DNA from 2 places in the Massilia orientalis genome. Region 2 is predicted to be linked to the other one. Evidence: predicted binding sites of a transcription regulator. Region 2 holds the regulator's gene; the other holds the start of a gene.
The links. The regulator sigma-54, encoded in region 2, starts transcription at its own class of promoters, with help from an activator protein. The targets are predictions, from matches to a motif close to TGGCANGNAANCTGCTTT.
Positions count from the first base shown of each region.

Region 1: the regulator sigma-54 is predicted to act here: its motif matches at 5,250-5,267, upstream of QPK29_RS08545 (ANTAR domain-containing response regulator).

Region 1 is NZ_JASNRB020000005.1:16,779-23,362, reverse strand. Features, by position in the region: gene QPK29_RS08570 (LysR substrate-binding domain-containing protein) at 1-639, opposite strand, end outside; gene QPK29_RS08565 (urate hydroxylase PuuD) at 760-1,962, shown strand; gene QPK29_RS08560 (S9 family peptidase) at 2,054-4,414, opposite strand; gene QPK29_RS08555 (hypothetical protein) at 4,632-4,802, opposite strand; gene QPK29_RS08550 (hypothetical protein) at 4,823-5,080, opposite strand; gene QPK29_RS08545 (ANTAR domain-containing response regulator) at 5,278-5,919, shown strand; gene QPK29_RS08540 (CmpA/NrtA family ABC transporter substrate-binding protein) at 5,936-6,584, shown strand, end outside.
Region 2 is NZ_JASNRB020000004.1:132,922-139,505, reverse strand. Features, by position in the region: gene QPK29_RS06975 (KpsF/GutQ family sugar-phosphate isomerase) at 1-769, shown strand, start outside; gene QPK29_RS06970 (KdsC family phosphatase) at 769-1,302, shown strand; gene lptC (LPS export ABC transporter periplasmic protein LptC) at 1,310-1,921, shown strand; gene lptA (lipopolysaccharide transport periplasmic protein LptA) at 1,935-2,510, shown strand; gene lptB (LPS export ABC transporter ATP-binding protein) at 2,525-3,301, shown strand; gene QPK29_RS06950 (RNA polymerase factor sigma-54) at 3,304-4,806, shown strand; gene hpf (ribosome hibernation-promoting factor, HPF/YfiA family) at 4,870-5,229, shown strand; gene QPK29_RS06940 (enoyl-CoA hydratase/isomerase family protein) at 5,333-6,409, shown strand; gene QPK29_RS06935 (SRPBCC family protein) at 6,406-6,584, shown strand, end outside.

The DNA.
Region 1 (6,584 bases), on a different contig from region 2:
GTAGCCGGGCAGCATCGCGGTCGGCGCGATGTGCGGCAGCGTGAGGTAGTCCTCGACCGTCATCGCGTCGGCCGCCGTGCGCTTGGCGTAGGCGCTGTCGGCGCGCATCGTGCAGATGATCGGGTCTTCGAACAGTTTCGAGATGTGCAGGTGCGACGGCGGCTCGTCCCAGTTGGCGATGACGAGGTCCATCTCGCCGTCCGACAGCATGCGCAGGTAGTCCGTGCCCGGCCCCAGGTGGTGGATGGTCACGCGGCTGTTCGGCGCGCCGCGCCGGATCGACGCGACGACGCCCGGCAGGAACTGCGTGTCGAGGTAGTCGGGCGCGGCGATGTGGAACGTGCGGTCGGCCTGTTCCGGCACGAACGGCGTCTTGCGGACAAAGAGGCTCTCCGTCTCGTCGAGGATGCGCTTGGCCGGCTTGAGCAGGCTTTCGCCGTGCTGCGTCGGCACCATGCCGCGCGCGCCGCGCACGAGCAGCGGGTCGCCCGTCAGCTCGCGCAGCTTGCGCAGCGACGCCGAGATCGACGGTTGCGGCTGGTTCAGCTTGAGGGCGACGCGCGAGACGTTCTTCTCGACGAGCAGCAGATAAAGGATGCGGATCAGGTGCAGGTCGAGGTGCTGGGGCAGGCTGGACATGGGAAGGTTTTTTTATAGGAATGTTATATACGTAGTCTGATTTTAAATATACGATATTTTTCATGTTCCAGAAAATATATCGACAACGGTGTCGCCTGCCGGTCACGCTGAGGAGTGCTGATGGAATACCTGATCCCGTATGGTCTCGAATGGATGAACATGCTGGTGCGCTGGCTGCACGTCATCACCGGCATCGCCTGGATCGGCGCGTCGTTCTACTTCGTCTGGCTGGACAATTCGCTGCGTCCGCCGGCGGCCGGTTCCGATCTCGCGAAGAAGGGCGTGGCGGGCGAGCTGTGGGCCGTGCACGGCGGCGGTTTCTACAATCCGCAGAAATACCTCGTCGCGCCGGCCGAGCTGCCGGCGGAGCTGCACTGGTTCAAGTGGGAAGCGTATTCGACGTGGCTGTCGGGCTTTGCGCTGCTCGTCATCGTGTACTGGCTGAATGCGCAGGCGATGATGGTCGACCGCAGCGTGGCCGACCTCACGAGCTGGCAAGCCATCGGCCTCGGGCTCGGGAGCCTCGTCGCCGGCTGGGTCGCGTACGACCTGCTGTGCCGCTCGCCGCTCGGCAAGCACGATCTCGCGTTCGGCGTCGTGGTGTTCGCGCTGCTGGTCGGCGCGGCCTGGGTGCTCACTCACTTCCTTAGCGGCCGCGCGGCCTACATCCACGTGGGCGCGATGATCGGCACGATCATGGTCGCGAACGTGGCGATGGTGATCATTCCGGGGCAGCGCAAGATGGTCGAAGCGATGCGCGCGGGCTCGACGCCGGATCCCGTCCACGGCATCCGCGGTAAGCAGCGCAGCGTCCACAATAACTACTTCACGTTGCCGGTGCTGTTCATCATGATCAGCAACCATTTCGCGATGACCTACCGCCACCCGCACGCGTGGGCCGTGCTGGGCACCATCATGGCGTCCGGCGTCTTCATCCGCCACTTCTTCAACCTGCGCCACAAGGGCAGCGTGGAGTGGGTGTATCCGGCGATCGGCGTGGCGCTGCTCCTGGGGCTCGCCGTGGTGCTGGCGCCGCCGCGGCCGAACGTGTCGGCGGGGACGGTGCCGTTTGCGCGGGTGGAGACGATCCTGCGCGCGCGCTGCGTGTCATGCCACGCGGCGCATCCGACGCAGCCCGGGTTCGCGAGCGCGCCGGCCGGGGTGATGCTGGACGACGCGCATGGCATCGCGCAGAACGCGCCGCGCATCTATCAGCAGGCCGTGCAGCTCAAGGCGATGCCGCTGGCGAACATGACCAATATGACGGAGGCGGAACGCGCCGAGTTGGGCGCGTGGTTCGAAGCCGGGGCGAAGACCGACTGATGAATCGTCATTCCCGCGCAAGCGGGAATCCATGCTGAGTGTCCGCAGTCAGCTCAGCATGGGTCCCCGCTTCCGCGGGGACGACAGGGGCTTACTTCAACGTCCGCTCGAACAGCTGGTAGATGCGCCGATACTCGTCATACCACGCCTCCGGCTGCACGAACGAATGCCGCTCCAGCGGGTACGGCGCCAGCTCCCAGTGGTCCTTCTTCAATTCGATCAGCCGCTGCGCCATGCGCACGGAGTCCTGGAAGAACACGTTATCGTCGACCATGCCGTGCGCGATCAAGAGGTGGCCCTTCAGGTTCTGCGCGTACTCGATCGGCGACGACGTTTTATAGGCGTCCGGATCCAGGTCCGGCGTATTCAGGATGTTGGCCGTGTATTCGTGGTTGTACGTGGTCCAGTCGGTCACGGGGCGCAGCGCGGCGCCGGCCTTGAAGACGTCCGGTGCACGCAGCATGGCCATCAGGGTCATGAAGCCGCCGTAGCTGCCGCCGTAGACGCCCACGCGGGCCGCGTCGCCCTGCTGGTTCGCGATCATCCAGTTCACGCCGTCCAGGTAATCGTCCAGTTCCGGATGACCCATCTGGCGGTAGATCGCCGTGCGCCATTTGACGCCATATCCCTTCGACGCGCGGTAGTCCATGTCGAGGACGACGTAGCCGTTCTGCACGAGCAGGTTATGGAACATCTGCTCGCGGAAGTAGGGCGTGTAGCGCTGCGTGACGTTCTGCAGGTAGCCCGCGCCGTGCACGAACATCACCACCGGATATTTTTTGCCCGGCTCCAGCTGCGCGGGGCGGTACAGCTTGGCCCAGATCGGATCGGCGCCATGCGTCGACGGGATCGTCACGAACTGCGGCTGGATCCACTCGCGCGCCTTGAATTCGGGCGTGCGCGTGTCCGTCAGCCTGACGGCCTCGCCGCCGTGCGACGGCACCGTCGCGAGCTGCGCCGGCAGGTACGGGCCGGAATAATGGACGAGCAGCTTGTTCTGGTCCGGCGACAGGCGGAAGTCCTGCACGCCCGCGAGGCTGCTGACTTCGCGCGTGGCGCCGTTCGCCGCATCGACGGCGCACACCTCGTACGTGTGCGGCGCCTTGCGGTTGCACAGCAGCCAGGCCGTGCGGCCGTCCGCCGACCATGCGACGTCGCCCGCTTCCCAACGCCCTTGCGTGAGCGCGCGCGTGCGGCCGCCCGCGTCGCGCACGTACAGGTGCGCGTAGCCGCTTTCTTCCGACAGGTACCACAGGGTCGAGCCGTCCGGCAGCCAGCCGAATTCATTGTTGTCGTAGTTGACCCACGCGTCGTCCGTCAGGCGGTGCACCGGCTGGAGCGCCGCGCGCGGCAGGTCGACGGTGGCGATCCAGCGGTCCTTGTTGTCCACGGAGCGGAACATGACGGCCACGTTGGCGCCGTTCTGGCTCCACGTGATCGCTTCGCCGTCGAAGCCGATCATCACCGGACGGTTGCCCTTGAGCGGGTCGAGCTTGTGCTCCGCGCGCTGTTTGGCCAGCGGATCGACCGCGATGCCGGGCAGGGCGTCCAGCGCCAGGTCCTTCACCTCGCGCGTCGCGAGGTTCACGAGTTTCAGGCCGTGGCCCGCGGGGTTGTTGCGGCCCACGCGCGTGCGCTCTTCCGAGAATTCCTCGTAGCCGCTTTCCGTCACGTAGCGGGGCATCTTGCCGGCGCGGCCCTTGTCCGCGTTCTTCGGACCCGTGACGACGAGCAGCCAGCGGCCGTCCGGCGACAGCGCGCTGTTCAGGATCGCGACCTTGTCGCCCAGGTAGATCGGCGCGGGCGCGCGGGTCGGGTCGGCGCGGCGCAGTTCCTCGGCCTGCGCGCGGGTGGCGTCGCGCTCGTCCTTCTGGCGCTTCAGGATCGTCGACAGGCGCAGCTGCATGTCGCGCAGCGCGTCGGCCTCGGTCACGTTCGGATCCTTGGCGGCGCGCGGCAGGGCGACGGGACCGGTCACGCGGTCGGTGCGGTCCCACGCGAACCAGTCGTCGCCGATGCGGTACTGCACGCCGCGCTCGTCGGCCGTGTACTGGACGGCCTGGATCGCCACGCCGCTGCCGCGCGTGATCTGCAGGAGGGCGCCCGACTTGAGGTCGCGCTCGAACAGGTCGCCGTTGCGCACGATGACGGCGCGGGTGCGGCCGCGGTTGTACAGCATTTCCGGGCTGTCCAGCTTCGCCTGTCCGGCGTCCGTCACCTGTGCCGGCGTGCCGGCCTTCGCCGCGTTCACGCGGTAGGTGTCCCGTAGGGGCGACCCGGCGCGCTTCTGTTTGTAGATGACCTGCTTGCCGTCCCAGTTCCACCACGCCGCTTCCACGGGAGGTCCGATCCAGTCGGGGTTGGCCATGGCCTGGTCGAGGGTCACGGGTGTGGAGGCGGCAGCGGGTAGCGCCAGCAGTGCGGCAAGAACGGTAAGGACAGGGAGTCGCATCATCAGTCGGGTGGATAAATGAAGAACAAGAATGCTTTTCTTGGTCAGAAATTGCAAAAAAGCATTCTAGCGCAGCCGACTATGGTGCTGTGTGGATTCGCTGGCAGGAGTGGCGCGCGTGCGTAAGTACGTCGGCGACCTTAAGGAATATTGCGGCGCACAAAAGACAACGCCCGGCCAATGCCGGGCGTGTGGAGACGATGTGGTCAGTCAGATATTACGCGGCTGCCTTCGGCTTCGCGTACTCGCCCATCCACAGTTCAGTCGGCTCTTGCGCCAGCCACAGTTCGGACGGTGCGGTCAGCGACGGGTTGCGCACGAACATCACGATACGGGTGACGACGGCGGCGGCTGCGATGGCGACGGTGAGGTATTCGAACGGGGTCATGATCTGTATCCTTGGCTTGATTAGTTGTTCGGCGTTTCGCGGACGGCTTCCGGCGCCAGCGCGGCTGCGCAGAACGGGCCCAGGATGATGATGCCGGCCTGCTGCTGCATCTTGCGGCGGGCGAGGGCGCCGCTGCCCGGCTGGGCGGCGTCGGGCACGATCAGGCCGCCGTGCGCTTCATACAGTTCGATCGCAAAGGTGCGGATCTTGCCCAGGGTGTCGGCAATGTGCTGGCGCAGAGTCTTGTTCTGTGCCCGGTTGATCGTTGCGGTGTTCATGGTCATCTCCGGTGAGAAATCTGTCGTGTTGCGATGCAGTATAGGGATAACCGCGTCATAAATGAACTTTTTGTTTGTGATGCTTCCCATGCGTTTCGTGAATATTTTCTGTACGACAACTAATGTTGATTCGTACTCCTGAAATACGGAACATGAATATCTGGTTGGTTGGCCCGGAACTTGCATATCCAAAGGGCATGAAACTGCCGTCCAAGGTCCAGCGCACCCTGCGCATCGTCGTCGTCAACACCGCGTCCAGCGATGCCGCGGACGAGGCCACGCTCGCCGCGCAGGCAAGACGCAACACGGCGCTGCGCATCGGCCTGCTGGAATCGGGCTATGACATCGTCGCTTCGCTCCCCGCCGACATCTTCCTGCCGGAGCGGATCGCCCAGATCCAGCCGGACATGATCATCATCGACAGCGAATCGGACGCGCGCGACGTCCTCGAACACATCGTGATCGCCACGCGCGACGAGCCGCGGCCCATCGTCCTGTTCACGGACGACCAGACGTCCTCCAGCATGGATGCCGCGATCGAGGCGGGCGTCACCGCGTACATCGTGGCCGGGCTGCAGGCCGAGCGCGTGAAGCCCGTGCTGGATGTGGCGATGAAGCGGTTCAACCGCGAACAGAAGCTGCTGGACGAGTTGTCCGACACGCGCCGCCAGCTCGCCGACCGCAAGCTGATCGAACGGGCCAAGGGCGTGCTCATGGCGCGCAACCGGCTGACGGAGGAAGAGGCCTACCAGCGGCTGCGCAGCATGGCGATGAACAAGAAGCTCAAGCTGGCCGAAGTCGCCCAGCGCATCCTCGACGTCGAGGATCTACTCGGCTAAAACAGCAAAGGAAACGATGGCTCACGTATTCATCGCCGGCTCGGACCGGCCGGAAAAGACCGTGATCAGGGCCGGCTTCATGCCCCTGACGGATTGCGCGTCCCTCGTGATGGCGTCCGTGCTCGGGCTGGACGACAAATACGGCATCAAGCTCGAACTCGCGCGCCAGCATTCGTGGTCGGGCATGCGCGACCGCCTGCTGCAGGGCGAGATCGACGCGGCGCATGTGCTATATGGTTTGCTGTACGGCGTGGAAAACGGCATTGGGAGTCCCCCCACGCGCATGGCCGTGCTGATGAACTTGTCGCGCAATGGCCAAGCGATTACCCTGTCGCGCGCACTGGCCCGGCAGGGCGTGACGGACCTCGGCACGCTGGCCGCCGCGATGCGCGAGGGCACGCGCCGCTACACGTTCGCGCACACGTTCCCGACCGGGAACCACGCGCTGTTCCTCTATTACTGGCTGGCGGCGGGCGGCATCGATCCGGTGCGCGATGCGCAGGTGGTGACCGTCCCGCCCAGCCAGATGGCCGTGAACCTGGCGGCCGGCCACATGGACGGCTTTTGCGCCGGCGAACCGTGGAGCGCCCGCGCCCAGCTGGACGGCAGCGGCTTCACCGTCGCGACGAGCCAGGACATCTGGCGCGACCATCCCGGCAAGGCGC
Region 2 (6,584 bases):
CGGCACCCCTGCGCTGTTCCTGCACCCGGGCGAGGCCGCCCATGGCGACCTCGGCATGGTGACCTCGCAGGACGTATTGATCGCCATCTCGTATTCCGGCGAAAGCAGCGAACTGGCCATCGTGATCCCGGCCGTCAAGCGCATGAACGTGCCCGTGATCGCGATGACCGGCAAGCCGGAGTCGAGCCTGGCCCTGGCGGCGGACGTGCACCTGGACGTGGCCGTCGAGAAGGAAGCCTGCCCGCTGAACCTGGCGCCGACCGCGAGCACCACCGCGACCCTCGCGCTGGGCGACGCCCTGGCCGTCGCGCTGCTCGAACTGCGCGGCTTCAAGTCGGACGATTTCGCACGCTCGCATCCGGGCGGCGCGCTCGGCCGCCGCCTGCTCACGCACGTGCGCGACGTGATGCGCAGCGGCGACGCGGTGCCGAAGGTGAAACCGGACGCGCTCCTCGCCGACGCGCTGCTGGAAATCTCGCACAAGGGCATGGGCATGACGGCCATCGTCGACGATGCCGGCCGTCCGGTCGGCGTGTTCACGGACGGCGACCTGCGCCGCCTGATCGAAAAGGTCCAGGATTTCAGCAAGCTCGCGATCCGCGACGTCATGCACCCGAACCCGCGCCGCGTGCATCCGGAACAGCTGGCGGTGGATGCCGTCGCCGTGATGGAAGAATTCCGCATCAACCAGATGCTCGTCACGGATGCGGACGGCGTGCTGGTGGGCGCATTGCACATCCACGACCTCACGCGCGCCAAGGTGATCTGATGGTGACTCCGCTGGCACACATGGAGCGCGCGGCGCGCGTCAAGGTCATGATCTTCGACGTGGACGGCGTCCTCACCGACGGCAGCCTGACCTACGGCCCGGACGGCGAAGTCACGAAGACGTTCTACGTGCTGGACGGCCTCGGCATCCAGCTCCTGAACCGCACCGGCGTGCAAACGGCGATCATCAGCGCACGCACGTCGCCCATCGTCATCAAGCGGGCGGCCGATCTCGGTATCACGCACGTGTTCCAGGGCCAGCACGACAAGCGCCTCGCGTTCTCCGAGCTGCTGAATAAAACCGGCGTGACGGCGGAGGCGTGCGGCTACATCGGCGACGACGTGATCGACCTGCCGCTGCTCTCGCGCGTGGGCTTTGCGGTGACGGTGCCGAGCGGGCATCCGGAAGTGCAGCATCGCGCCCATTACGTGACGAAGAACCCGGGCGGCCGCGGCGCCGTGCGCGAAGTCTGCGACATGGTGATGCGCGCCCAGGGCACCTACGAACAGGCGCTCGCGCCTTACTTCGGATAAGAGAGATATGGCTCCCGCAAGCTACAAGCGTACCGCGCACCGCTGGCGCCTGCTGCTCCTGATGCTGTTCGCCGTATTCTGCGCGTTCGGCAGCTTCTGGCTCGTGCAGGTGATGCAGGGCGAGGAGAACGGGCCGGGCTTCAACGCGGGCAACGAGCCGGACTACATCGTCGACAACTTCAGCTGGGTGCGCATGTCGGAGGCCGGCAAGCCGCGCTACGTGATCTCGGGCGAGCGCCTCACGCACCGCCCCGTCGACAACACGGCGCTCGTCGACAAGCCGGTCGTGCAGAGCCTCACCGACGAGCATCCGCCGATGACGATGACGTCCAACAGCGCGCTCGTGAGCCAGAACCAGAACCAGATCGACCTGACGGGCAATGTCGACATCCGGCGTCCGGCCGCCCCGGGCGCGGATCCGATGCGGATCCGCACCGAGGTGTTGACGATCCTGCCGGACGACGAGATCGCGAAGACCGACAGGCCGATCCACATGACGCTCGGCGCCGCATCGGTCGACGCGGTGGGCATGGTCGCCAACAACGCCACGCAGCAGATCGCGCTGGGTGGCCGCGGCAAGGTCACCTATCCGCCACGCCAGTCGCGCGCAAGTCACTAAAAAGGACTATCGAATGAAAAAAATACTCGCCGCCGCCATCTTCCTGCTGGTGCCGCTGGCTGCCTCGGCCGAGAAGGCGGACGCGCTCAAGCCCGTCGACATCGCGTTCGACAACGCCAACGTCGACCAGGTCACGCAGAACTACGTCGCCACCGGCAACGTGGTCATCACGCGCGGCACCATGATCCTGAAATCCGACCGCGCCGAGGTCAAGGAGTCGCCGGACGGTTGGCGCACCTTCATCCTCACCGCGAATCCCGGCAAGCTCGCGACCTTCCGCCAGAAGCGCGACGGCGGCCCGGACCTGTGGGGCGAGGGCCAGGCCCAGCGCATCGAATACGACGAGCGCAACGACCTCGTGAAACTGTTCTCGAAGGCCGTCATCCGCCAGCTCGAGGGCAAGAAGATCACGCAGGAGATGGCCAGCGAATTCATCTCCTACGACAACCGCAACGAGAAGCTGCTCGGCCTGAACGACGCCAACGGCACGGACAAGCCGGGCAATGGCCGCGGCAGCATCACGCTGCAGCCGCGCCGCGCCCCTGCAGCCGGCGCCGCTCCCGCTCCCGCTCCGGCAGGCAAGCAATGACGGAGGCAAGCGCAATGGAAGCAGGCACGCAGGCCGCGCCGGCCGAATGCGGCGGCAGCACCCTCGTCGTCAAGGGACTGCAGAAGAGCTACGGCAAGCGGCTCGTCGTGCGCGACGTGTCGCTGCAGGTGGCGTGCGGCGAAGTGGTCGGCCTGCTGGGCCCGAACGGCGCAGGCAAGACGACCTCGTTCTACATGATCGTGGGCCTCGTGCCGTCGGACGCCGGCAGCATCGACATCAACGGCACCGACATCACGAGCCTGCCGATCCACCGGCGCGCGCTGCTCGGGCTGTCGTACCTGCCGCAGGAAGCGTCCGTGTTCCGCAAGCTGACGGTGGAAGAGAACATCCGCGCCGTGCTGGAATTGCAGCGCGAGAACGGCAAGTCGCTTACCAAGGCGCGCATCACCGAACGTCTCGACGAGCTGCTGACCGAGCTGCAGATCGAGAAGCTGCGCGAGAGCCCGGCGCTGTCGCTGTCCGGTGGCGAACGCCGCCGGGTGGAGATCGCGCGCGCGCTCGCGACCAATCCGCGCTTCGTGCTGCTGGACGAACCGTTCGCCGGCGTGGATCCAATCGCGGTGATCGAGATCCAACGCATCGTGCGCTTCCTGAAGGAGCGCGGCATCGGCGTGCTGATCACGGACCATAATGTGCGCGAGACGCTGGGCATCTGCGACCGCGCCTACATCATCAACCAGGGCGCGGTGCTGGCGTCGGGCCGTCCCGACGACATCATCGCCAACGAATCGGTACGCCGCGTCTACCTGGGCGAACACTTCCGAATGTAGTCATGAAACAGACGCTGCAACTCAAGACCTCACAGCACCTTGCACTGACGCCGCAACTGCAGCAATCGATCCGCCTGCTGCAGTTGTCCACGCTCGAGCTGCACCAGGAAATCGAGCAGGTCCTGAGCGAGAACCCGCTGCTCGAACGGCTCGACGATCCGCTCGACCGCTCCGTGCGGTTGCTGGCCGACGGCGCTATCAACAGCGCCCCGGCGTCATCGCAGGCAAGCGAGGCGCCGGCCGCGCAGGGCAACGGCGAGGAAGGCGGCAGCGCGCCCGCCGAGAACGCCAATGGCGAAGCGAATGACGCCGGCGGCGAGGGCGGAGAAAGCGGCGGCGAAGGCGGCGAGGACTGGGGCGAATACGGCCGCAGCAGCGGGAGCGGCGGCGAGGACGAGGACGGCCGCCCGCAGCTGGAAGCGAGCCCCGTCACCCTGCGCGAGCATTTGATGGAACAGGTGCGCCTGACGTGCTGCGCGGCGCGCGACTGCGCGCTCGTGGAACTCGTCGTCGATGCGCTCGACGACAACGGCTACCTGGAAGAACCGCTGGAAGACATCTACGCGCGCCTGCCGGAAGAACTCGAGATCGAGTTCGACGAATTGCGCACGGCGCTCGCCATGGTGCAGAGCATGGACCCGCCCGGCGTGGGCGCGCGCAGCGCGGCCGAGTGCCTGGCGCTGCAGATCCGCCGCATGCCCGGCGTGCCGATGGTGACGCGGCGCATGGCGCTCGTCATCGTCGAAAAATACCTGACGTGGTTCGCGCAGCGCGAATTCAACAAGCTGAAGAAGGCGCTCGATTGCGACGACGAAGACCTGCGCGAAGCCCAGGCCGTCATCCGCCAGTGCAATCCGCATCCGGGCGCGGCGTTCGCGTCGGACGTGTCGGACTTCGTCGTGCCCGACGTGATCGTGCGCCGCGCCAAGGATGGCTGGAGCGTGCTGCTGAATCCGGAAGTGATGCCGCGCCTGCGCGTGAACAGCCTGTACGCGTCGCTGATGAAGCAGGGCAAATCGGAAACACAGATGAACGCGCAGTTGCAGGAAGCCAAGTGGCTCATCAAGAACATGCGCCAGCGCTTCGACACGATCCTGCGTGTAGCCCAAGCAATTGTCGATCGCCAGCGCAACTTTTTTTCCCATGGCGCAGTCGCGATGCGGCCCCTTGTTTTACGTGAGATAGCTGATACACTAGGTCTACACGAGAGCACAATTTCTCGAGTCACAACTCAGAAATATATGCTGACCCCGCACGGCATGTTCGAGTTGAAGTATTTCTTCGGGAGTCACGTTGCCACCGAAGCGGGAGGCGAAGCATCGTCGACGGCAATACGGGCCCTCATCGTACAACTCACAGGAGCAGAAGACCCCAAGAATCCATTATCCGATAGCAAGATCGCGGAGATGCTAGGGGAACAGGGAATGGTCATCGCGCGACGCACGGTCGCAAAATACCGTGAGGCGCTGAAAATCCCGCCCGTCAGTCTCCGCAAATCCTTGTAACAAACACTGTCCCATTGCGCTAGATGCGCGCACGGCAGGCAGTGCATCTTCAAAGGAGTGTGTATGAATCTCACAATCAGCGGACATCATCTCGATGTAACTCCAGCCATCCGAGAATACGTACAGAACAAGCTCGAACGCATCACCCGTCATTTCGATCAAGTGATCGACTCCCATGTCATCCTCTGCATCGACAATCTCACCGAGAAAGAAAAACGCCAGAAAGCCGAGATCAACCTGCGTCTCGCGGGCAAGATCGTCCATGTCGCCAGTGCCGCGCACGATCTATACGCCGCGATCGACATGCTGATGGACCGCCTGGACCGCCAGGTCGTCAAGTACAAGCAAATGCTCAAGGATCATGACAACGCGTGTATCAAGCGCATGTCCGAAGGTGGCGAGGAGGAGCCCGCCACGGCGTAATGCCACGCGTGCGGTAGCACCAAGGAGTAAAGGGCGCATCGGCGCCCTTTTCGCTTTTTATGGGCGCTACAATGCTGGTCTGATTATTCGATAACAACGAGACATGACTGCACACGTTCTGACGCGGGTTGCCAACCGCACCGGCATCATCACCCTGGACCGCCCAAAGGCGCTGAACTCGCTGTCGCTGGACATGGTCCGCGCGCTCACCGCCACGCTGCTCGCCTGGCGTAATGACGCCGGCATCGACGCCGTCGTCATCGGGAGCAGCAGCGAAAAGGCCTTGTGCGCCGGCGGCGACATCCGCTTTTTCCACGAGGCCGGCAAAGCCACGCCGCAGACCGGTAGCCCGCTGCTGGAAGATTTCTTCACCGAAGAATACGCGCTCAACCACCTCATTCACTTCTATCCGAAGCCGTACATTGCGCTGATGGATGGCGTCGTGATGGGCGGCGGGATGGGTATCGCGCAGGGCGGGCCGGATTGCGGCCTGCGCATCGTGACGGAGCGCTCGAAGATCGCCATGCCCGAGGTGAACATCGGGCTGTTCCCGGACGTGGGCGGCAGTCATTTCCTGTCGCATGCACCGGGCCGCCTGGGCCACTATCTCGGCGTGACGGGCGTGACCATCGGCGCGGCCGATGCGATCTACGTCGGCCTGGCCGACGTGTTCGTGCCGGGCGCGCAGCTGGATGCGCTGCGCGCGCTGATCGAGACGACGCCGGGCGCGCAACTGCCCGCCGCGATCCGCGCGTTCGCCGCGCCGTTCCCGGCTGGCGCGAGCGAACTGGAAGCGCAGCGCGGCGCGATCGACCGCCATTTCGGCGCGGACTCCGTCGCGGCCGTGATGGCGTCGCTTGAGACGGATGCGAGCCCGTTCGCGCAAAAGACGCTGGCCACGCTGCGCCAGCGCTCGCCGCTGATGATGTCCGTGACGCGCGAGATGCTCGTGCGCGGGGAAGCGCTTGGCGTGGCGGACTGCCTGCGCATGGAGCGCTCGCTCGTGCGCCGCACGTTCGAACACGGCGAAGTGCTCGAAGGCGTGCGCGCGCTCGTGATCGACAAGGACAATGCGCCGCGTTGGAATCCGCCCACGCTCGATGCGGTCACGCCGGAGATGGTCGCGTGGTTCTTCGCGCCCGTCTGGCCCGGGCACGCGCATCCACTCCGCGATTTGTGATCGCGCTGCGCTTCGAATCCGAGCTGGCTGCCGCGCCGGACACGGTGTGGCGCCGGGTCACGTCCGTCGAGGGCATCGCCGACGAGATGACGCCGCTGCTGCGCATGACGTTCCCGCGCGGGATGCGGACGCTGCCGGGGGATGTCGTGCCGGGACAGCGCCTGTGCCGCAGCTG